Regions from separate parts of the Marinilactibacillus sp. GCM10026970 genome, predicted to be linked through region 1. Evidence: riboswitches for the same ligand, from Rfam matches in the RefSeq annotation. Region 1 holds a riboswitch; the other holds the start of a gene.
What was found. Region 1 has a riboswitch for lysine ahead of ACFP65_RS05815 (aspartate kinase). Riboswitches for the same ligand answer to the same signal wherever they lie in the genome.

Region 1 (11,997 bases):
TAGATACGCGATTGCGAGCATCAAGCAGATGGCTTGTAAATAGAATAGACCGATTGAAATGATATAGAAGTTTTCTTCAAGCAGTATAGGACCATTAAACACGGTTACGGGGATTGAGAAACTTCCAAAACCTTCTTTTAGAGCAACTATACTTAGCCCAATCAAAAAGAACGATAAACTGACGATACTGAAAGCTGTCAATACTACAGCTGTCTTTACCCATAGTTTTTGCTCGAATGACAAAGGAAAACTTCTAACTAAGGAGAGGTGATTGCGGTCCTTTGTTACGATATCAATAGAGAAAATCACCACTAAACCAATCAATGCAACGGGTACGATACTTGAATTCCATGCTCGAACGCCTGTCTGTAGAGCTGTACGTTCTTCAAGAACAGCTGGTGTGATCCTTGTCCCTTTATCTACATAAGCACTATAGCGTGTAGCAGTGTTCAAATACCAATAGCGACCTTCTTGTAATGGGTACTGCTGATCTATCCCATAATAAGCCGTATTATAAGAAAGAAACTCTGGACTTGAAAAGATCCACTGGTCCTCGTACTGATACCATTTAGCTGTCGCCCCAGTATAAAAAGCATAGTCTTCTCGATCCAATGCATCTAAACGCATTTCATTAAGTTCAACAAGTGGTGGAAAATAACTTAAAGCAAATGCCGCTCCTGAACTGATGCCTTCTCCTCTGTAGTTTTCTAACCAATGACTCATCTCATCATAGTCTTGTTGTATCCCTACTGCATCTACTCTTTCATCAGGTTGATAATTCGGTTCAATCACAAATACATAATACAGTGTCGTAATCAGCAAAAGAATGATCGCCGCAAGATTCTTTTTATTGCGAATGATGCTGTTCAATTCAAAGAAATAATAAGCCCTCATTCTCCTCCCTCCTTATGACTGGTTGATAGTCGATGTTTTTTAGAAAAATAAATGGATAGTATGATCAGATAGATTAGACTCCATAGAGAGTAAATGAGTATTGCCCTAGAGTAAACAATCCCACTTTGACTGAAATTCTCTTTGGCTGTCCCAGTTAAAACGGCTATTGGATTTAGATAACTGATTGGCGTATAGGCTAAGATGGTCCATTCTCTGGAAAACAAGAAGCTGATCAGCAGAAAACTACTACCAGAGAACAACGTCAGGTAACGATTTTTTAAGAAAGTATTCAAAATGGCCGCTAGTAAAACCGTGTGGATGATGAAAACTGTAGAAATCAACAAGCTTCTAAAAATAAATTGACCTGTTGATACTGCCTCATAGCCTGATACTGAATAAATGACTCTTGGGTACTGCATCGATCCTGCATCGAACGGAATGAGCGAACCTATATAGGCTAAACCGAATAAACCGGTTAATACTATTATCGTGGTAACTAGATAAACCACTAGCTTTCCAAGCAGTCGTTGACTTGCATTGATAGGATAGGCTTGAATGATGGTGTGATGTGCATCATCTTTTGTCAGAATATCACTTGTCAATAAAAGTAAAAAGATAAAAAACACACTACTGAATGCCGTGATGCTTAGGACTAAATATGTCGAGCTACTTTGTGCATCTCTTTCGATTGTTTGGTTCTGATCTTTTAGTGCTTGATAATAGACGGACTCTCTCAAAGATTGCTCTAGTGGGACAAAGAAATTCTGATTAAACGATTCATATCCTTTTTCGTGTGCTTGAATTCTTGATTGTGCTAGCTCCAGCCCAATAGAGGTATATTCATTCAAGTCATCGTAAAAGGTCAAAGCAACCTCCTGACTCCCAATCAGTTGTGACTCTTTCAAAACATCCTCATAAACAGGATATTTACCGGGATTTTCTTCTACAATATGTACGGGAAAACTAGAAATAGCATTTCTAACGGTATGTAGTTCATTTTGTGTCTTATTATAAATGTCATTCACCTGTTGGTACGGTATGTAAAACAGTAAACCGATTAAGAAAATCGCTATGCCCAAAAACAAAAAGCCATTCTTTCGGTCTCTTACGAACAATTCGACTTCAAACCTCAAGTATTCTCTCATTGAACCCCACCTTTATTCTAGTACTAATACACTCATCTCATTATATTAAAAATTGATTTTAATTAAAACCGTTTTTTAATATTATTTTAATTAAAAAAGCAATACTCCTTATTTCAGGAATACTGCTTTAATCATTACATTATTTCAAACATTTATTCATAAAGTCCAGTATAATTTGAATGACTTCACTAGTATAAAAAGTCGGTCCACCATGGTCCGCACCATCCACACAATAAAAGTCCGCTTGAATGTTTTTCTGCTTGCAGAAGTCATAGAGTTCTACACTTTGCTCGAACGGGACAAGGGTATCTTTATTTCCATGAATAATCAATAAAGGCGCTAGAATATTTGAATCCTTCAAGTAATAAGGTACTGAAGCTCTTTTTGCGTCCTCTGGGTACTCATCTGGCGCTTTTCCTCCAATTAATAAACCATCAGGACTAGTTGGCTGAGTATGATCTGTTGCTGAAGTCTGCTTTGTAATCGTAACAAAGTCATAAACGCCATAAAGATCAATACAGGCTTTCAGGTCTGGTAAGTCAGTATTGGCTGCATCCAATTGCTGACTGTTCCAAGTAGCCCAAGCCATCAGCGCAGTATGGCCCCCGCTTGAGTCTCCACTTATAATGAATTTGTCTGGATCCAAGTCCATTTCTTTTGCATGACTATCAAGATAACGGATGGCCATTTTAATGTCCTCTACTTGACTAGGAAAAACAGCATCTGGAAGTGGCACATATTCAACAATCGCTAATGCATACCCTGCTAGTATGAGCGATTTAAAGTCCAGAATTTTCCCATTTAAATCTTGTTCGAACCAAGCTGATCCTTGCACGTGTATTAAAAGCGGGAAAGGTTTCTGGATATTTATAGCGTCCGGATAAACCATCCTGATTCGGAGATTGCGATCCTTCTTGCGTTGATAAATTCTATCTTCTTTTATGATTGATCCACGCACGTTTCTTATATCGGCCTGTATTGTTTTCATACCTTCAGAATGGGCCTTTGATTTTGGCATAGTGTGTGTATTGTATTTCAAATTAGCTACCATCTCTTCACTCCTTAAAATTATTGTACACTCAATGGTACGCGTTGATCTGGAACTGGAAAAGCTGCATCCAGTCTTAACATGTCTTCTTCAGATAAAACGATATCCAGTACATCTGCGTTCAACTGGACATGTTTCTCACTACTGGCTTTTGGAATCGCAATAATGTTGTCTTGTTGCATCACAAAAGCCAGCAAGAGCTGAATGATCGAAATATTATGCGCTTCAGCGATTTCTTTTACGGTTTGGTTACTATACACAAGGTCTTTCAGATCAGGTTCCTGACCAATCACCGGACAGTAAGCCATGATTGGAATGCCTTTTTCTTTAAGATAGTTCGTTAGAACAACTTCTATGCCTCTAGACGCTAAGTGGTAAAGTACTTGGTTGGTTTGGCAGTTCTCGCCGCCTTTTAGAGCGAGTAATTCTTGCATATCTTCCAAATCGAAGTTGGAAACGCCCCAATGTTTGATTTTGCCTTGACGCTTCAGTTCTTCAAAACAATCAATCGTTTCTTGAAGCGGTACACGCCCTCGCCAGTGTAAAAGATACAAATCCAGTGAGTCCACACCTAAACGGTTTAGCGTTTGTTCACATGCTTCAAACATATCAGGATTTCCGGCATTTTGTGGATATACTTTTGACACTAGAAATAATTCTTCTCTATTGTAGGGCGCTATCGCTTCTCCTACTAACTCCTCTGAGTCACCGTCCCCATACATTTCAGCTGTATCGATCAAGGTCAGGCCTCTGTCAATACCAGCACATAGGGCTTCGATTTCTTGTTGACGCTTGGAAGGATCTTCTCCTAATCTCCAAGTTCCTTGTCCTAAATTCAATACATTTTGTCCACTAGGTAATTGAATCTTCTGCTTCATTTCTATAGAACCTCCTTTAGTCGTTTCCAATTTAGTATAACAATGATCTAGTAAAAATTTAATCAATAGCTATTCACTTTTCCTTAAGTCGAAGAAGGATTTAAACTTCTAAAAGAAATTTGTTTACATTCTTTTGCATTTTTGATAAGGTTATATGCAAATAACACATTAAAACTGAATGACTGGATGAGGCGCAGAGATCAAAAGTAGTTATCAACCATAGAACCTGTAAGTTCTTGATAATGAAAGGGAAATCTGCCGAAATGGTTGATCTTTACAGTAAGATTAACTGTTGGGCTGCATATGAAGAATATGCAGACTGCCGTATGAATATAAGTAGACACCTAATAATTGAATAGGTAATCTACTTTACGGAGTGCTTCCGCTTGTATATAGATTCTTTAGGACAAGTCGGTACTTCGACTTGTCCTTTTTGTATACTCTTGTTACTTTCAAAGGCAGTCTCACTAAGTTTGGAAAGGATAGCCATGAAAAGAAGCGTATTAAAATTTGGTGGATCAAGTGTTTCTGATCTACCGAAAATCAAAGAAATCGCCCTACATCTTAAAGAACGAACCGACCAAGGAGAGCAACTGGTTGTCGTTGTATCCGCTATGGGCAAAACAACCGATGACTTGCTACGCAACGTTGGGCAAATTACATCGAAACCAAATGATCAAGATCTCGCTATGCTCCTAACAACCGGTGAACAACAAACCATTTCTTATCTTTCGATCACTCTGAATGATTTGGACGTTAAAGCTAAACCACTAACAGGTTACCAAGCGGGCATCGAAACCATTGGGCATCATCTAAAAAGTAAGATTTCTTCAATCAAAACGGATTTGTTCGACCAATTATTTGAAACCAATAGGGTCGTTATAGTTGCTGGCTTTCAAGGCTTTAATAAAGAAGGCGAACTTACAACATTAGGACGAGGAGGTTCAGACACAACAGCCGTTGCATTGGCTGCGGCTTTGGAAACAACTTGTGAAATCTATACAGATGTTACAGGTGTCTATAGTACCGATCCTAGAATTTTCCCGAATGCAAAACGTTGGGATAAGATTTCCTATGAAGAGATGATGGAAATGTCTGCACTTGGTGCAGGTGTACTAGAAACGAGAAGCGTAGAACTGGCGAACAATAACGGGATAAAGCTTTATCTTGCTAAAACACTCTCTAAAGAGAAAGGAACCTGGATCGTGCCGAATGAACAAATACTTGAACACAAAGCCGTCACTGGCGTTGCGTTGGATAAGAATATGGCTCATGTAACCTTAACGGACCCCTCTAACGGTGCTCAGTTATTGAATGATATTTTTGTTGAACTAGAAAAAGAAGAAATCAATATCGATATGATTTCTCAAATTAGAAATCAAGACGGTATGCAGTTATCCTTCACTGCTAAAGATTCCGATGAACGTCAGCTCGTGCAAGTTTTTGATCAGTTGAAAGGTCATTATCATGATTTGACAGTCAGCATCGTTGATCATTATGCCAAAATCTCTGTTATTGGTGCAGGAATGAGAGATATGTCTGGTGTTGCCTCTCAAATTTTTAGAACATTGATTGAGTCTGACATCACCTACTACCAGGTGACTACTTCTGAAATTAGTGTTTCTTGTGTAATTGATGAAACCAACGGTGAAAAAGCCACAAAATTGCTTTGCGAGAAATTTGATCTATAATTTATTTCCATTAGAAAGGAAGTCCTTATGTATAAAATTGCCGTAGTCGGTGCTACAGGATTAGTTGGTAGCACGATGCTTCGCTTGCTAGAAGAAAAAAACATTCCTATTGAACAGTTAACCTTATTCTCTTCTGCTCGCTCAGCGGGAACTAAAGTAGGCTTCAAAGACAAAGAATTGGTCGTTGAAGAACTGACCGAAGACAAAACAATGGGTCCTTTTGATTATGTTTTAATGTCAGCGGGTGGAGAAACGAGTTTAACCTTCTCTCCTCTTTTTGAACAACATGGTGCCGTTGTGATTGATAATTCAAGTGCTTGGAGAATGGATCCAGAAATTTCTTTAGTGGTTCCTGAAGTAAACCCTCCTGTACTGGATAGAAAGATTATCGCCAATCCAAATTGTTCAACCATACAGTCTGTAGGTCCATTGAAAATCTTACTAGATGCCTTCGGTATTGAACGGGTTGCTTATACGACTTATCAATCTGTGTCCGGATCTGGTTGGAAAGGCATCGAAGACTTGAGGCGCGGTGAACAAGGGAAAGAACCATTGAATTACCCGCATCCAATTTATAATAACGTCTTACCACATATTGATGTTTTCCAAGAAGACGGCTACACAAAAGAAGAAGTCAAGATGATTGAAGAAACGAGAAAAATCTTGAGTCTTCCTGCCCTTCCTGTAACGGCCACTTGTGTACGTGTACCCGTTACGAGTGCACACTCGGTCGCCATCAATGTTACACTGACAAAAGAAACAACGGTTCAAGACATCCAGCAGTTGTTTGAAGAAAGTCCCTACGTTACGTTAGTGGATGATCCAAGCAACAACCGTTATCCGATGCCTGTCAATGCGGGTGGTGAAGAAGGCATTTTTGTTGGACGGATTCGAAAAGACGACAGCCTTGAAAACACCTATCATGTCTGGACAGTCAGCGATAATATTTTAAAAGGTGCTGCACTAAATGCCGTGCAGATTTTACAACAATTAACGAACTGAGAGGAGAAACACATTATGTCTCACCTATTTACAGGAATTGGCGCTGCCGTTACTACACCCTTTACGGAAAATGCCGTTGATTATGAACAGTTCCGAAAACATTTAACGTTTTTGAAAGATAATCAGATTCAGAGTCTGATTGTAAATGGTACTACAGGTGAAGGATCCACGCTTTCAACCGAAGAAAAATTGAACTTGCTGAACGTTGCGCTTGAGGTTTCTGATGGACAGATCCCGGTTATCGCCGGAACTGGCTCAAATAATACGAAAGCAAGTATCGATGCATCTAAAAAAGCAGAAGAACTCGGTGTCGACGGATTACTCGTCATAACTCCTTACTACAATAAAACAAGCCAAAGAGGATTAGTGGCACATTTCACGGCTATTGCGGATGCGGTTAATATTCCAATCATCTTGTATGATGTCCCAGCGCGTACCGGTATGACGATTCAACCTGAAACTTTGCAAGTACTTGCGGAACATCCAAATATCGTTGGTCTTAAAGATGCAACAGGAGACTTGACGCACTTGAGTCGCTTGCAAGCTGTTGTGAATGACTCGTTTGCTTTTTACGGCGGAAACGATGATCTTGCGCTTCCTTTCTTTGCTCAAGGTGGACATGGCTTGATCTCTGTCGCTGCCAACGTATTGCCTAGTGAGTATCAAATGATGTTTGAAACGGTTAAGACTGATATCGCTAAAGCGAATTTAATTTATAGAGAACTACATCCAGTCGTTGAAGTGTTGGGTATTGATGTCAATCCAATTCCCATCAAAGTCTTAACAAGTTTTCTAGGATTCGGTCAATACGAGGTTAGACTCCCGCTTGTCCCACTTGAAGAAATGGATCAGGCTTCTATTATCGAAGTTTTCCGTCATTTAAAAGGAGAAAGTATATAGATGGATATATTATTAGTTGGATACGGCGCAATGAATCAGCGTGTCGCAGCACTCGCAGAAGAACAAGGACACACGATTGCTGGTGTAGTTACACCTGATGAAAAAGCGAATCAATATTCAGTGTTTTCAACCTTCGATGACACTTTGCCTAAAGTCGATGTCGTCATTGATTTTTCTCATCCAGTGCTCACAACCGCTTTATTGGAATCATCTATCACTGCACCTCTTGTCATAGCAACAACCGGCGAAAAAGATCGTCTGACTGAATTGATGCAAAAAAAAGCACAAACACAACCGGTCTTCTTTAGTGCCAATATGAGTTATGGTGTGCATATCCTGACTGAAATCATTAAATATGCTAGCCCACTACTTGAACAATTCGATATTGAGATGATCGAGAAGCATCATAATCAAAAAGTGGATGCTCCAAGCGGTACCTTGGTTAAGCTGTATGATGCAATCGTTGAGAGCGCCAAACCCGCTGCACAGCCAGTCTACGATCGTCATGAGAAATCTGAGAAACGAGATCCAAAAGAAATCGGTATCTCTTCTATTCGCGGCGGAACCATTGTTGGCGAACATGAAGTCATCTATGCAGGTCATGATGAAGTGATTTCTATCAAGCACTCCGCTCAATCAAAAGACATTTTCGCAAGTGGCGCTTTAACAGTTGCTACTGCTTTACAACATAAATCAAATGGTTACTACACGTACCATAACTTAGGAGAATAAATTTATGAAGGAATTTTCAGCTCAAGAAATTATCCAGTACATTAGTGAGTCGACAAAAACGACTCCTGTAAAAATTTACGTAAACACCTCTTTATCTAAATCGGATTTCCCAGATACGTTTAGAGTGTTTGGAAATAAAGATAGTTATACCATTTTCACTGATCTTAAAGACTGGAAAAACTTTTTTGTGGATAACAAAGAAGCTTTAATTGATCATGTACTGGAACAAGACAGAAGAAATTCAGCCATTCCGCTTTTAGATGCTTCTGAAGTGAATGCACGTATTGAACCGGGTTCGTTTATCCGAGAACACGCTGTGATTGGAGACAATGCCGTTATTATGATGGGTGCTGTGATTAATATTGGCGCGATCGTTGGCGAAGGAACCATGATTGATATGGGTGCTGTCCTTGGTGGACGCGCAACAACTGGGAAAAATGTACACGTTGGTGCTGGCGCCGTGTTGTCTGGTGTTATTGAACCGGCTAGTGCCAAACCTGTTGTGATTGAAGACAACGTTTTGATTGGTGCTAATGCCGTTGTTCTTGAAGGCGTTACAGTAAAAAAAGGTGCGGTGGTCGCTGCTGGTGCAATCGTTACTGAAGATGTACCAGAAAATACGGTTGTAGCAGGTGTTCCTGCTAGAGTCATCAAAAAATCAAGCGATGTAGAAGCTAGCAAGATCGATATTGTTTCTGCCTTACGTAACCTGGACTAATAGGTATGCCGAGCGAAATTCTTTTTGGATTTCGCTTTCGTCTTATCTTTATACTGAATTTGAAGGAGTATTTAAATAATGGATTATGAAACGCGCGTTACGACTCACCGAAGAGCCTTGCATCAAATTCCTGAATTATCTTTTCAAGAATATAAAACCACAGAGTATATTCGCTCAGAGTTAGAAAAATTATCTATTGAGTATCTATCCCCTTTAGAAACCGCAACCGTCGTTTACTTAAAAGGAAATTCTGACAAAACCATTGGATTCCGAGCGGATATTGATGCTCTACCGATCATTGAAGAAACGGGAGTGCCCTTTGAGTCAACTCATCCACTGGCGATGCATGCTTGTGGTCATGATGGGCATGCATCTATTTTATTGACATTTGCTGAATGGTGTAAAGCTCAACAAAACTCAAATCAATTGAAGCATAATGTTTTACTCATCTTTCAACCTTCTGAGGAATCGAATGCTGGAGCCAATGCTCTCATAAAAGCTTTCCCTTTTGAAGACTATAACCTTGAAGCCTTGTTTGGAGTGCATCTGGGACCAGACACTGATGAAGGCGTACTCTTAACCAAAGAAGGCCCGCTTACGGCGAGCGCTACAGAATACCGCATTCGCATTAAAGGAAGATCTGCCCACGTTGCTGAAAAAGAAACAGGCGCCAATGCTTTAGGAGCACTTTCAAATATCGTGAACCAGATTGCTCAGATCCAACAGTATCAATTGTCTGGTTTGAATCAAAATGTCATCCATATCGGAAAAATGGATGCTGGAGAAGCTATCAATACCGTGGCTAGTAACGGCTACCTTGAAGGGACGATCCGTACGTATAGTCCGGAAGACCTTGAAGTTATCAAAAGTCAATTGAATGCAATTGTTGAAAGCAATGACCAAATCTTTGGCACCACCTCCACTTTATCTATTGCGGAAGGCTATCCTCCTGTAATCAATCCATCTTCTCTTTTAGACTTAGTTGAAAAAAGTGCAGCTTCAGCAGGATTAGCTTTATCACTGAAGGCCAAACCCTATTTATTTGGAGAAGATTTTTCATTTTACTCTACAGTCACACAAACAAATTTTGCCTTTTTAGGGATTAAAAATACAGCCAAAGGTTATACTAGCGGGCTGCATACTTCGACTTTTAATTTTGATGAATCAGTCCTCGTTTATGGGGTTCAGTACTTTCAGGAAATATTAAATCATTTAGGAGAATAACTATGTCAGCGACATTAACGTTCAATCAACAGAGGTTGTTCAAGCAAGCGCGTTCTCTACAAGAGAAACAAAATCTGATCGTAGTTGTAAAGAATAACGCCTATAATTTTGGTATGGAACGCGCTTATAAAGTTTTCTACAAAGCCGGAATCAGAAGTTACGCTACAACTAATCTAGAAGAAGCCGTTTGGCTGAGAAAACAAGATGACCAAATCACCGTTTTACTGCTAGACCCTTCAACTGAATTTGATGTATTGCGCGAACACGATATTAGTCTGACCTTACCGAATGTAGCCTTTTATCATCAGTATAAAGAACACTTAGAAGGTATTAAAATTCACTTGGTATTTAAAAACCTTCTGAACCGATTTGGATTTGATACCGCTGAAGAAATGAAAGCAATCTTTGATGATCAGTTTTTAACGATTACAGGTATTTGGACTCATTTTGCCTTTGCGGATGAACTATCTGACGAACGCTACGAGATTGAAAAAGAAAACTGGTCCAATGTTTTAACGGTCTTAGAACCTTACTTGGATACTTTGACCTTTATTCACGCTCAAAATAGTGCTTCTTATTTGAGAGAGGGTCTTTTTGATCAGCATACACATATTAGAGCTGGCGCTATCGCTTATGGCGCACGCCCCTATTATGATTTACCAGAATCGTTGGCTTCACAAACTATTGAAGTAAGTGCTTCAGTTAAAGAGGTTGTTTTTGTTCCCAAAGGGCAGTCAGCCGGTTATTCAGCGGCTTTTGTTGCTGAAGAAGATACGCTACTAGCTATTTGTGATATTGGATACGGTAACGGTATTTTAAGAACGCGCTCAAAACATGAAGTAATAATCAACCATAAGTCTTTTCCAATAGCCGTTTTAATGATGAGCCATTTGATGGTCAAGGTGGATGCTTCCGTTACAATCGGAAATCGGGTTTATTTATATAACGATGCACTGAAATTAGATGACTTCGCACATAAAGGGGTCGGCGCTTTTTCAGAACAGATGGCTACCTTAAATCATCAAACTTTTAAGATAAACGATATTCCACTCTCAGAATGACAAAGCATTCAAAAGTATTACATTGATTATATTTCACAATCTAAATGGTTTGTGAGGAAAAGAGTATCTAGACAGATTTTATTGATATAAAATCACAAACTTTTTATTAAGGGTATTCTTCAGTTACTTTTTAAGAACAGTCAAAAACCCCAACATTGTGCCTAACCACATCGTTGGGGTTTTTCTATATCCTTTATTTATTGAAATTTAGCGGTTAACTGAGGGACAACTTGTTTTTTACGTGAAACAACGCCTTCTAAGAATAATACATTGTCATTAACTGTTGTCGCTAACGCTTCAGTAACTTCTTGCTCATATGGGCCATAAAGAATTGCGGTCGAATCATTTTCAAGCACATTTGTGATCAGTAATAAGAATACATCATAGTTTTCTGCTTCACTTTGTTTTTTCATTGCTTCAAGTAACGCGTCTTTTCTATCAATGATTTCTTGAACATCTACCACATTTACTTGACCGATTCTGACATTTTTGTCTCCCATCGGGAATGTCTTGGCATCTGCATCTAGTAGTTCCTGTTCAGATTTATCGCTTGTTTTTGTACCGGCTTTTAATAACTCTACGCCATAAATTTCAAGATCCACATCTGCAATGACCGCTAATTCTTTTGCAGCCGTAACATCTTCTTCTGTACAGGTAGGTGATTTAAGCAATAAAGTATCCGAAATGATTGCTGAAAGCATAAG
Region 2 (11,997 bases), on a different contig from region 1:
CTACAACTGGTTTGTAAAATTGTCTAAACTGTGTAAGAATCGTTTCAGAAAGTAAAGATACAACTTGGTCTTTTTTCCAGCTCTTTTTGATTTCTATTTTCACTTGATCTGCTATTTGAATCAATTGGGTCTTAGTATAATGTCCAAGATTTTCTTTTAATGTTGTACAGATTTCTTTTTTTATTACCGGAAATTTCACTTTTGTACCCAATACTTTTCCATCCTTTGTATTTCTTTATTTAATCTTTTACTGGCTTACTTAATAATCTAGTCGCTCTATTTCTGTAATATTCACTTCGTAGTTGGCTTCGATAAACCGAATGGTCTGGTTTAAAATATTCTCACATAATACTCGGTTATTTCCGACAATTCCTAAACCAATTTTTGCTTTGTTTAACGTATCTAATTCATCTATTTCGGCCACGCTAACATTATATTGATTGGACAACTTTTTAAGGATACTTTTGACTACACTCCTCTTATCTTTTAAGGAATAAGAATCAAATATTAAGATTGTTAACTCCAAACCCATGAATACCAATGGCCAGTCACCTCAATTCTATATCTTATTCTATTTTATATCAGTAAGTCTCTATATCATTTATCATACCATATTTTCAAAAAACCGTAAAAATTAGATGAACTCAACAATTAATTATCCTATTCAGTCATTAATCATTCAAAACTGTGATATCACTTGATATTACGACCAAGTTTCGCTATGTTTTTTATTATGGACTAATGAATATGGTTTAACGGAGGAAATCATGAAGCAAAGACGTATGTTCGACTGGACTAAAATTGCTTATGTTGCAAAAGGTATACTTGTAGGCGTAATTGTCGGTATTGTTGTCAGTTTGTTCAGATACACTGTTGAGTTTATGCTTGACCATATTATTGAATTTTATGATTACTTAAGAGTCCATCCTCGCTGGATCATCGGATGGATTTTCGCGTCACTTACTGCTGCTTTTATTATCGCCATCCTTGTTCGAGACGAACCAAATATTAAAGGATCTGGTATCCAGGATATTGAGGGTCAATTACAAGGGGTGTTGAAATTGAACTGGTTCTCGATCCTCTGGCGAAAATTTATTGGTGGTTCTCTGGCAATCGGTTCTGGTCTGGCATTGGGTCGTGAAGGTCCGTCTATCCAATTAGGTGGTGCTGTAGGTCAAGGTGTTCATGCACTCTTGAAAGGTAATCGCTCGCAGAAAAATATTTTGATATCAGCTGGAGCAAGTGCTGGTCTTTCTGCTGCATTCAATGCACCTATTTCTGGCATTACTTTTATACTGGAAGAAGTCCATCATAAATTTTCCGGTATACTTTTACTTTCCGCATTCTCTTCTTCTATTGCAGCGAACTTTGTTGCCTATAGAATATTTGGAATTGAGCCGGCACTCCATTTAGGCGAACTGATTTTATTCCCTTTAGAACATTACCTGCATCTAATTGTACTAGGAGTCTTTCTTGCGATTGTCGGAAGATTCTACCAAGAAGTATTACTCTTTATGCCTTCTCTTTACAAAAGGCTTCCTATACCCGCATACCTATATGGATTTCTACCTTTTCTAATCGTCATTCCTATTGGCTTATATTTCCCTCAGATGCTTGGAGGTGGAACGAGTATTATCGCTATGATCAATTCTGCTCGTTTTCCTACTCTATTCTTTATAAGCATCTTTGTTTTTAGATTTATTTTTTCTCATATCTCTTATGGTTCTGGCCTCCCGGGAGGGATTTTTATTCCTGTATTATGTCTTGGTGCGATTTTGGGTGGGATTTATGGTAATACGGCTCTTTTCATTACAGGTATTGAAGATGCCTTTATCCGCAGTTTTATTGTCTATGCAATGGGCGGATTCTTAACGGCTGTTACGAAAGCTCCTTTAACTTCAGTTATGCTCATCACCGAAATGACTGGAACCGAAGCTCAATTGATGCCACTAGCTGTTGTCTGCCTAAGCGCGTATATTTTTGCAGATTTTATTGGCTCAGAATCTATCTATGAAAAATTGCTGGAACGAAAAGTTCATCGAATTCCGACCGTTTTCAATGGCGAACTTGCTTCTGTAGAGTGTAGTGTCGAACCTGATAGCCCTTTAGACGGAATCACCTTAAGGAATATCTCATTACCTTTTGGTTCTCAACTGGTTAAAGTCAAGAGACATAACAATGAGTTTATACCTCGTCAGGACACAACAATCTGGGCTGGTGACGAACTACTCGTTCATTGTGATAGTGGATTTATATCAGAAGTTAAAAAATATTTAGATGAACATTCTTGATAAGAAGGGTTTCATGCGCCTAGACGGCCATGAAACTTTTTTATTTGTTTATCTTTTCTTTGAACTTTAACCAGTAAAATATGCTAGAATGTATTAGGATATTTGAACACTGTATTTAAACAAAAAAGGAGATTTTTATGCAATACATATGGATGATAATTAAAGGTATGATTATTGGAATCACAAATGTGATACCAGGTGTTTCGGGTGGGACAATGGCTGTTTCTTTTGGGATATATGATGATGTTATACATGCAGTAACACATTTGAAAAGTGAATTCAAAAAAAGTGCGCGCATCATTGGGCCACTAATTATTGGGGCTATTCTTGGAATTGCTGGTTTTTCTTATTTTATTGAGATGTTACTCGTGAGATATACGCTTGCTACAGCAGTCGCTTTTATTGGGCTGATTTTAGGTGGCTTACCCATTCTATGGAGATCTTTCCAGAAAAGTATGGTTCAGGAAAAACAATCAATGAATCTGTTGCATCTACTTTTCTTTTTAATCTTTTTCGGAATCGTCGGATGGATGGCCTTTGCTGAAACTGGTGGCGCAACTGGACAAACGGTTTCGCTGACTTTCGGTCATTTACTAGCGCTCTTCTTTGTAGGAGTTGTTTCAGCAGCTGCAATGGTTATTCCTGGTGTGAGTGGTTCTTTACTGATGTTGATTCTTGGTTACTATTATGCTGTAATTTACACGATCAATCAGTTTACCGGAGCTCTTTCTTCATTTGATATGAGCACGTTGCTACCATTTGGGACTCTTTTAGGTGCTTATGCATTAGGTATGTTGATTGGTATTATTTTGATTAGTAAAGCGATTGATTACTTTTTCAAAACGAAGCCAACATATACGTATGCGAGTATTTTAGGATTAGTCGTTGCTTCTCCGATTGCAATTCTGACAAATACAAGCGCGATTCCAGATTTACAATCTGGTAGATCTATCTGGTATTATCTTTTGACTGTTGCTTTAGGAATCGGATGTTTCTTACTGACATTCGCTCTAGGCAATACAGAAGATACTTCAGAAATGTAAAAAAGACACTTGCTAGGCTCCGAGGTGAATCTTATGGATTCTCGGTTCCCTGCAAGTGTTTTTTTATAAAATAGCTTGTACTCTACCAACTTGATCTTGTTCTTCCAGCATCACTTTAATTCCGTGAGGATGCTGCGGACTATTCGTCAATATTCTTTTGACGTGACCTCTCGTCAGCTTTCCTGATCTTTGGTCTTTTTTTAAAACAATATCGACTAATGCGCCGATTTTAATTGTATCTCTTTTCTTTCCATCCATTTAATCCATTCCATTCTTATTTAAAATTGTTGAGTCCATTACAGCTTGGTCCGTAAAATCAGCTGACTTTTGCGGCTTTGATGAACGTTCTTCTTCATCTTCTTGTACTTCTAAAAATTCAATCAATTGATTCATCTGCTGTATTTCTTCTCTTTGCGTTTCTATTATACCATCTGCAAGCTCTCGAACTCTAGGGTCAGTTATTTGTGCACGTTCACTTGTTAAGATAGCAATCGAATGATGCGGAATCATAGCTTTCATCCATGAAGTGTCATCCACAGTCTGCTGGCTTCTCACAAGCCATAGTGAAGCACCAAATAAACAAACCGAAGCCGCTAGAATGACTTTATTCAGTTTCTTGTTTTTGTACATCTTCCACATAAATAGTATCATAATAAAAGCCATAGCGGATCCCATCATGATAGCCATAAAAAGCCTGGTTTGACTGAATCTTACATGATTAAATTCAAATACGTTTAAAAACATCATGGCATACATAACGACTGTAGATGTCAGAATCATCAGTCCAAATTTTAAATACTGTCTCATAGTTATGCTCCTTATTTTATCCTTCTAAATTCTTTTTGTATAACTGTTCTGTTTTTTCGTCAAAAGCAACGAGGGTTACTTCAATCCTTATAGGAAATTGTTCTAGTTTTCGCTTGATTGTTTTGACAGCTATTTCCGCAGCTTCTTCTGCTGGATACCCGTATATCCCTGTACTAATCGCAGGAAAAGCAATGGATTGAATTCCTTGATTTTTTGCGATTTCAAGAGCATTCTCGTAGCATGCTGCTAGTTGCCTTTGTACTTCACTGGAGCCCTTTTTATAGACCAGACCGACTGTATGAATCACATATTTTGACGGAAGGTTGAATCCTTTTGTCCATTTGGCCTCACCTGTTTTAGCTCCATCTAGTTTTTTACAAGCTTCCAACAGTTCTGGTCCTGCTGCTCTGTGAATCGCACCATCCACTCCTCCTCCACCTAAAAGTGAAGAGTTTGCTGCATTGACAATGGCGTCGACATTCAGTGTTGTAATATCTCCACGCCATACTTGAATTGTTCCATTCATGACTTATCCTCCTCTTATGAAATCTCTTCATTAATCCTAATAGCAATAATATCCTGACGCAAACAAAAAAGCTTAGCCATGGAAGACTAAGCTTTCAGGTAATCAATTTAATACATTAGCTTTGCTCTGTTGTATCCACTTTCCTACCAAGAATGAACACCATTGCAATTGTTGCGGCAAAAGTAATAGGTAGTATGATCCAAATGTTCAGTCCCATTGCGGATGGAAGGTATCCAAATACGATTGAAATGGTTCCAACAGCTAGTGCATAAGGTAATTGTGTCTTCACGTGATCAATCAAATTAGATCCTGCACCCATAGAAGACAGAATTGTTGTATCAGAGATTGGTGAACTATGATCTCCAAATATCGCTCCCGTTAATACAGCACCTGCAGACATAATGACGAAGTCTGGATTTCCAGGTTGTAAGGCCGTTGCTAGTGGTATAGCAAGTGGCATCAGGATACCCATTGTTCCATAAGAAGTTCCTGTTGAGAAGGATATGATTGCACCTAAAATGAAGATCACTGAAGACAGTAAAACGGGCGGTAGCGTATCGCCTAGTAAAGAAACAAGGTAATCAGCTGTTCCCAATTCGTTCATAACACTTGATAATGACCAAGCAAGTAACAAAACAACGCCCGTGATCATCAATGTCTTCATCCCGTTAACCCAGATTTCAATCCCTTTACTGAAATTGAACAAATCTTGTGTGACACCCATAACTAAAGCGATAATACTTGAAATCAAGGCTGCCTGAAACAGTACAATGGACGCATCAGAAGCTCCGAATGTTTCTCTGATTGTTTCAAAAGATAATGGAGCGTTTGTAATGGTTTGCGCTAGCATACTATTATCTCCACTAAGAATTTCTGAACGACCATTCATGTAGAACCCTAGAAAACTAAAAACAATCAGACTTCCAATTGGAATCAATGCATTCCAGATTGAAGCTTTTTCTTTATTTAAAACTTCTTGTTCTTCGTCTCCTGTTTCGACTTCAGAGGTTTCATCCACCAACAGTCCAGTGTCTCTGGCTCTTTCTTGCGCTTTTTTCATCGGACCAAATTCTCTAAGCGTTAAAGAGGTCACCACTACGAAAAGGAGCATTAAAATATTGTAGAAACGGTAAGGAATCGTTTGAAGAAACACACCGTATGCATTTACTTCTTGTCCAATAGACTGATAGGCATCATTGATCAAACCAACTTCATACCCTATCCAAGTAGAAACCAGTGCAATACCAGCTATCGGTGCAGCAGTAGCATCAATGACGAAAGCAAGTCTTTCTCTTGAAATGTTCATTTTATCAGATACTGGTCTCATGATCGGTCCAACAATCAGCGCATTCGCGTAATCATCAAAGAAAATCAAAATTCCTAATGCCCATGTGATGATCTGCGCACTAATTGGACCTTTGGCTTTCTTTGCCAGACTCTCTGCTACCGCCTGTGCACCACCCATACTCGTAATCAAGGCGATTAGTCCACCGATCGTCATAACTTGTAGGATAATCCCAGCATTCCAAGGATCTGCTAGTGAATTCAAAATATAATCCACAATATCCATAAAGCCGTTAAAAATCGCCATTAAAATATTGGTATCATTATAGAATTGCATGATAATTGTTCCAGAAAAGATTCCAACGAATAATGACAGAACAACATTCTTAGTTACAAACGCAAGAATGATTGCAATAATTGGCGGAATCAACGTCATCCAGCCGATAGAATTGGCTAAACTTGATTGTACTTCTTCTGCATGTACCGTTTGAGGTAAAAACAAAAAGAAGGTTGTGAGTATCAAACTCCATGTTAATTTCTTTTTCATTTGTTTTCATTCTCCATTTTCACTTATTTTGTTGAAAAGGACTGCATAGAGGTACAGATCATTCTTGTTTTTATATAAAAAAATAGCACTCAAGGCACAATCACCCTAAATGCTTTACAATTCGCAATTAGCCTGATAGTGCTCCACGAAAACATCGTGACAGTGATCCGCTTTTTAAGCGGAACTCCAGCAAAAAGAGATTGACTATCTCTATCCACTTCGGCAAAGAACCCTTTCTGATTCGATCAATGGGAGTCACCCTACTGAATCATACTGATTTTCTTCGCGCCTCTATCTGTATTTAATTTCAACGTTTATTAGTGTACAAGGAATCTGGTTAGATTGCAAGGTCCTTTTTTTATGTCTACTCCACTATCAAAAAAGCGTACAAATCGTATGAGTGTTCTTAATCCTTTATTTGATACTTGGGCTCTATAAAAAAGCTATGAAGCGCCTCTAATTAGACGTTCCATAGCTCCACTTTTTAATAAGATTTGACCATACCGCCATCGATTAGAATGTTTTGACCAGTTAGATAGGTATTTGCACCAGAAACTAAAAATACAGCTGCCTTAGCAAATTCTTCTGGTTGTCCATAACGTCCTAATGGGATCGACTGCTCGATTTGATCCGTCACTTCTTGTTGTTTTTTCCCTTGCTTTTCTGCTTTTGCAGCATCTAGCTGAACAAGTCTTTCTGTTTCTATACGTCCCGCACCGATCGTGTTGACCAAAATATGATGAGGTGCTAATTCCTGAGACAAACTTTTAGATAATCCTGAAATACCCATTCTAAATACGTTCGATAACGTTAACCCATCGATTGGCTGTTTAATGGATGAGGAAGCATTGTTCAGAATATGGCCACCTGTTTCTTTCAGATCTGGTAGAACTGCTCTGATGGTTCGGATAAAACTGAACAGTGTGAGGTCGAATGCTTTTTGCCATTCTGCGTCATCGAAGTCTTCGAATGTTCCACTTGGTGGGCCACCGGCATTATTGACAAGGATAGAAATTGGTCCAAATGTATTACGTGTAGCCTCGACTAGATTCTTGATACTTTCTGCATCCGTAATGTCCGCTACTGTATATTCTACTTTACCTGTGGCCGTTTTGAGAATCTCTTTTTTCGCTTCTTCTAGTTTATCCATACTTCTACTTGTCAGCATGACGTTAGCCCCTTCTTTGGCTAATTCTGTCGCGATTGCTTTTCCAAGTCCTGTACTAGAAGCCAGAACAAGTGCTGTCTTCCCGGTAAGCTTCATATCCATCTATCTAATCTCCTCCATTACTGATTTCATTTACTTCCTTCAGTATAGACGAAAGATTATTTCTGGTAAACTACCATTGGTTTTCTAGCAGCAAGCACTTCATCTAATCTTCTGACAGCTTTTGTAGTGGGTGCTTCATGAAGTAATTCAGGTTGTTCTTCAACTTCTTTTGCAATAGCAATCATTGCATCTGCAAATTCGTCCAATGTCTCTTTTGCTTCCGTATCCGTTGGTTCAATCATAATGCACTCTTCAACAATCAGTGGGAAATAAACAGTGGGTGCATAAAAGCCATAATCCAATAATCTTTTGGCAATATCTAGTGTTCTGACACCTTGTTTTTTCTGACGTAACCCACTCAAGACAAATTCATGTTTGCAATGCTGCTTGAACGGCGTATCGTAATGATCCGCAAGTCTAGCTTTCAAATAGTTCGCATGAAGCACAGCATCTTCTGACACTTTTTGAAGACCTTGAGCACCCATAGAACGGATATATGCATAAGCTCTCACATTAACACCAAAGTTACCGAAGTAACCTTTTACTCGACCGATAGAATCTGGATAATTTGTGTTTAAAATATATTGATTCCCTTGTTTTTCAATTCTGGGATTTGGTAAAAATGGTGAAAGAGCCGCTTTAACACCGATTGGTCCTGATCCTGGTCCACCGCCACCATGAGGTGTGCTGAATGATTTATGCAAATTCAAGTGAACCACATCAAAGCCCATTTCTCCAGGAGTCGATTTCCCAAGTATCGCATTTGCGTTAGCTCCATCGTAATAAAGAAGACCGCCTGCCTCATGCACGATTTTCGCAATTTCGACAATGTCTACTTCAAATAATCCGAGTGTATTGGGATTTGTTAACATTAATCCAGCTGTATCCGGTCCAAGGGCCGCCTTGAGCGCTTCCACACCTACTGTTCCTTTTTCACTGGACTTGATTTCTACTACATCATAGCCAGCAACTGCTGCACTTGCCGGGTTTGTACCATGCGCTGAATCTGGAACGAGAATCTTTCTTCTTTGATCGCCTTCTCCTTTGGACTGGTGATACGCTTTAAAAACCAATAAGCCTGCCCACTCCCCTTGAGCTCCAGCTGCTGGTTGAAGACAGATTTCATCCATTCCTGTGACTTGCTTTAAATCTTCCTGCAATTCAAACATTAACTGAAGAGCCCCTTGAGTTGTAGCAGGATCTTGTAAAGGATGAATAGCCGTAAAGCCATCATAACGGGCTACATCTTCATTGATTTTCGGATTGTATTTCATTGTACAAGAACCTAATGGATAAAAGCCCGTTTCGATTCCAAAATTTTTATTTGCTAGTGCAGTATAGTGACGCATCAATTGTAGTTCAGAGACTTCTGGTAGTTCAGCTGCCTCTTTTCTAGTTAAATGCTCTGGTAACTGTTCCGATAAGTCAAAAGATTCTACATCATTTTCCGGCAAACTATAAGCTCTACGTCCGGGTTTGGACTGTTCGAAAATCAGTTTCGTTTGTGATTCTATCATTTAACCGTTCACCTCCACTAATGCTCTTACAAATGCATCAATTTCTTTGCGCGTTCTTTTCTCAGTTGCACACAGTAACATAGCTTGATCTTTGTTTAAATTTTCTGATACATCATATCCACCAATAAAACCTTTTTCTAGTAAAGCTTTGTTGATTTTCGCGATCGGCTTAGACAATTCAATGGCAAATTCGTTGAAGAATGGAGATTCATTCACAATCGTTATGCCCGAATCCTTTAACTGTTGTGCAAGATAATGGGCTTTATCAATATTTTGTTGCGCCATTTCCTGAACACCAGCTTTACCCATTGCAGACATAAAAACGGAGCTTGCTAAGGCGTTCAAAGCTTGGTTGGAGCTCATATTCGATGTCGCTTTCTCTCTTCTGATATGTTGTTCTCTTGTCTGAAGCGTCATGACAAAGCCCCGTTTGCCTTCAATATCAATCGTTTCTCCAACGATTCGGCTTGGAACTTTTCTCATATATTGACTCTTCACAGTGAAATAACCACAATGAGGTCCGCCATAAGACATCGAAAGTCCAAGTGGTTGCATATCTCCCACAACAATATCTGCACCTAATTTACCAGGCGCTTCCAGTTTAGCGAGTGCTAATGGATTAGCTATAACGATTAGTAACGCTTTCGTTTCTTTCAGCATTTCCTTGATTTTTAAAAGATCTTCAACTGACCCGAAAAAGTTTGGATATTGTACAACGACCGCTGCAGTATCTTCTGTTAATGAAGCTTTCAAATTTTGAAGATCCGTGATGTCTTTTTTCAGTTCCAGCTCTTCTACTTTGTATTCCATCCCATATGCATACGTATGAACAACTTCTTTCGCTTGAGGATGAATGGCACCTGATAAGAGAATCGTCTGCTTTTTCGTAACCGCTGTTGCCAGATTACAAGCTTCTCCTAAAGATGTGAAGCCATCATAAAGACTGGAATTGGAAACGTCCATCCCAGTCAGTTCACAAATCATCGTCTGAAATTCAAAAAGAGCTTGTAGCTCCCCTTGACTAGCTTCTGGTTGATAGGGTGTATAAGCCGTCATGAATTCTGATTTCAATGTAACGTGATTGACGACGCTTGGAATAAAATGATCATAAGTACCTGCACCTAAAAAGAAAGGATAATCAGCAGCCGTTTTGTTTTGTTGCGCTAATGCTTTCATATGTTTCGTTAACTCATATTCACTTAAGGGTGCTGGAAGATCAATCGACTTTTCCTTTGTTGCTCGAGTGGACATGGGAATATCTGAAAACAAGTCGTTGATACTCTCCACACCGATTACAGCTAACATATCTTCTTGATCTTTTTGAGTTGTCGGTAAATATCGATGTTGCTTTGTCATGATGGCTCACTCCTTATAGATAACGTTCAAGCTGGAATAAACAGAAAAGAGAAGCCCCCTCATCTTTCAATGAGAAATCTCCTCCGTGGTTTCTCTGCTATTCAAATAACATCTTTTACAGTTCACTAACGTACTGGTCGTAAGTTTTAGCGTCCATCCAGTCACTTGTATTCAATTTTTCAGAAACTTGAACTTCAACAATCCATCCTTCACCATAAGGAGAATCATTTAATTTTTCAGGTTCGTCTTCTAATTCATCGTTAACCTTTGCAATAGTGCCTTGAACGGGTGCATAGATTTCTGAAGAAGATTTAACGGATTCTACTGTCGAGAAAGCTGCTTCACTTTCCATTTGATCATTGAGTACAGGCAATTCTACAAAAACAACATCCCCCAATTGCTCTACAGCGTAATCCGAAATGCCAATTCTAACGTAATCTTCTCCAACGATTTCAATCCATTCGTGCTCTTTTGTGAAATATAATCCTTCTTTAGCTGCCATTTTTTTATCCACCTTTGTTTGAATTTTGAAGTTCTTTTAACCAGTCTTTTTTTGTCAGTTTCGCAGGAATTTGTTTCTTTCTAACTTGTATCCAGACTGTTTCCCCAAGTTGAGCTTCTGCCTTATTGATCAATATCATTCCTAAACTTTTGCCTAAGGAAGGAGATTGTGTTCCGGAAGTCACCACACCAATTTCCTCTTGATTACCATTCAATACAGGATAGCCATGTCTAGCGATCCCTTTATCTAGCAATTCAAAACCACGAGAAAGTCGTTTGAGTCCTTTTTCTCGTTGTTCTTTTAAAGCTGTCTGTCCAATAAAAGCAGTCGCTTTGTCTAATTTGACTGCGAAACCTACGCCAGCTTCTAAAGGAGAAATTTCTTCAGAAAGCTCTTGTCCATATAAAGGCATCCCAGCCTCTAGTCTCAAGGTGTCTCTGGCGCCTAATCCACACTCTTTTAACCCATGAATAAATCCAGCTCTGAGCAATTTCTTCCATAATTCTTGTGTATCCTTTTTTTGCACGTATAATTCAAAGCCATCTTCTCCTGTATAACCCGTGCGCGCCACAATGACATCTTCGATATTCCCAAAATTCTCAGAAGGTAAAAAATGATAAGCTTTTAAATCGGCTAACGTCGTTTGCGTCATCGATTTAAGAATACGTTCAGCCTTCGGTCCTTGCAGTGCAATCAAACCATATGAGTCAGAGACGTTAACAATTTCAATCCCTTCATCCAGGTGCTGATTCATCCAAGAATAGATTTTTTCTGTGTTGCTGGCATTTGGCGTTACCAAATAATGACTATCTGAAAATTTGAATAACAACAAGTCGTCTAATGTACCGCCTTGC

Region 2: linked by a shared signal. The riboswitch ahead of ACFP65_RS02065 (Na+/H+ antiporter NhaC family protein) and the one ahead of ACFP65_RS05815 (aspartate kinase) in region 1 are both predicted to bind lysine.

The regions. Positions count from the first base shown of each region.
Region 1 is NZ_JBHSUL010000017.1:48,028-60,024, forward strand. It holds gene ACFP65_RS05795 (hypothetical protein) at 1-894, opposite strand, end outside; gene ACFP65_RS05800 (hypothetical protein) at 891-2,039, opposite strand; gene ACFP65_RS05805 (alpha/beta hydrolase fold domain-containing protein) at 2,179-3,090, opposite strand; gene ACFP65_RS05810 (aldo/keto reductase) at 3,108-3,965, opposite strand; lysine riboswitch at 4,144-4,355, shown strand; gene ACFP65_RS05815 (aspartate kinase) at 4,454-5,656, shown strand; gene ACFP65_RS05820 (aspartate-semialdehyde dehydrogenase) at 5,684-6,658, shown strand; gene dapA (4-hydroxy-tetrahydrodipicolinate synthase) at 6,674-7,558, shown strand; gene dapB (4-hydroxy-tetrahydrodipicolinate reductase) at 7,559-8,290, shown strand; gene dapD (2,3,4,5-tetrahydropyridine-2,6-dicarboxylate N-acetyltransferase) at 8,295-9,008, shown strand; gene ACFP65_RS05840 (M20 metallopeptidase family protein) at 9,087-10,232, shown strand; gene ACFP65_RS05845 (alanine racemase) at 10,235-11,293, shown strand; gene ACFP65_RS05850 (manganese-dependent inorganic pyrophosphatase) at 11,491-11,997, opposite strand, start outside.
Region 2 is NZ_JBHSUL010000005.1:15,000-26,996, forward strand. It holds gene ACFP65_RS02030 (hypothetical protein) at 1-211, opposite strand, end outside; gene ACFP65_RS02035 (DUF503 domain-containing protein) at 260-532, opposite strand; gene ACFP65_RS02040 (ClC family H(+)/Cl(-) exchange transporter) at 768-2,291, shown strand; gene ACFP65_RS02045 (DUF368 domain-containing protein) at 2,429-3,334, shown strand; gene ACFP65_RS02050 (YwbE family protein) at 3,398-3,592, opposite strand; gene ACFP65_RS02055 (DUF305 domain-containing protein) at 3,593-4,141, opposite strand; gene ACFP65_RS02060 (O-acetyl-ADP-ribose deacetylase) at 4,158-4,667, opposite strand; gene ACFP65_RS02065 (Na+/H+ antiporter NhaC family protein) at 4,783-6,498, opposite strand; lysine riboswitch at 6,627-6,800, opposite strand; gene ACFP65_RS02070 (SDR family oxidoreductase) at 6,983-7,768, opposite strand; gene gcvPB (aminomethyl-transferring glycine dehydrogenase subunit GcvPB) at 7,825-9,285, opposite strand; gene gcvPA (aminomethyl-transferring glycine dehydrogenase subunit GcvPA) at 9,286-10,641, opposite strand; gene gcvH (glycine cleavage system protein GcvH) at 10,757-11,143, opposite strand; gene gcvT (glycine cleavage system aminomethyltransferase GcvT) at 11,148-11,997, opposite strand, start outside.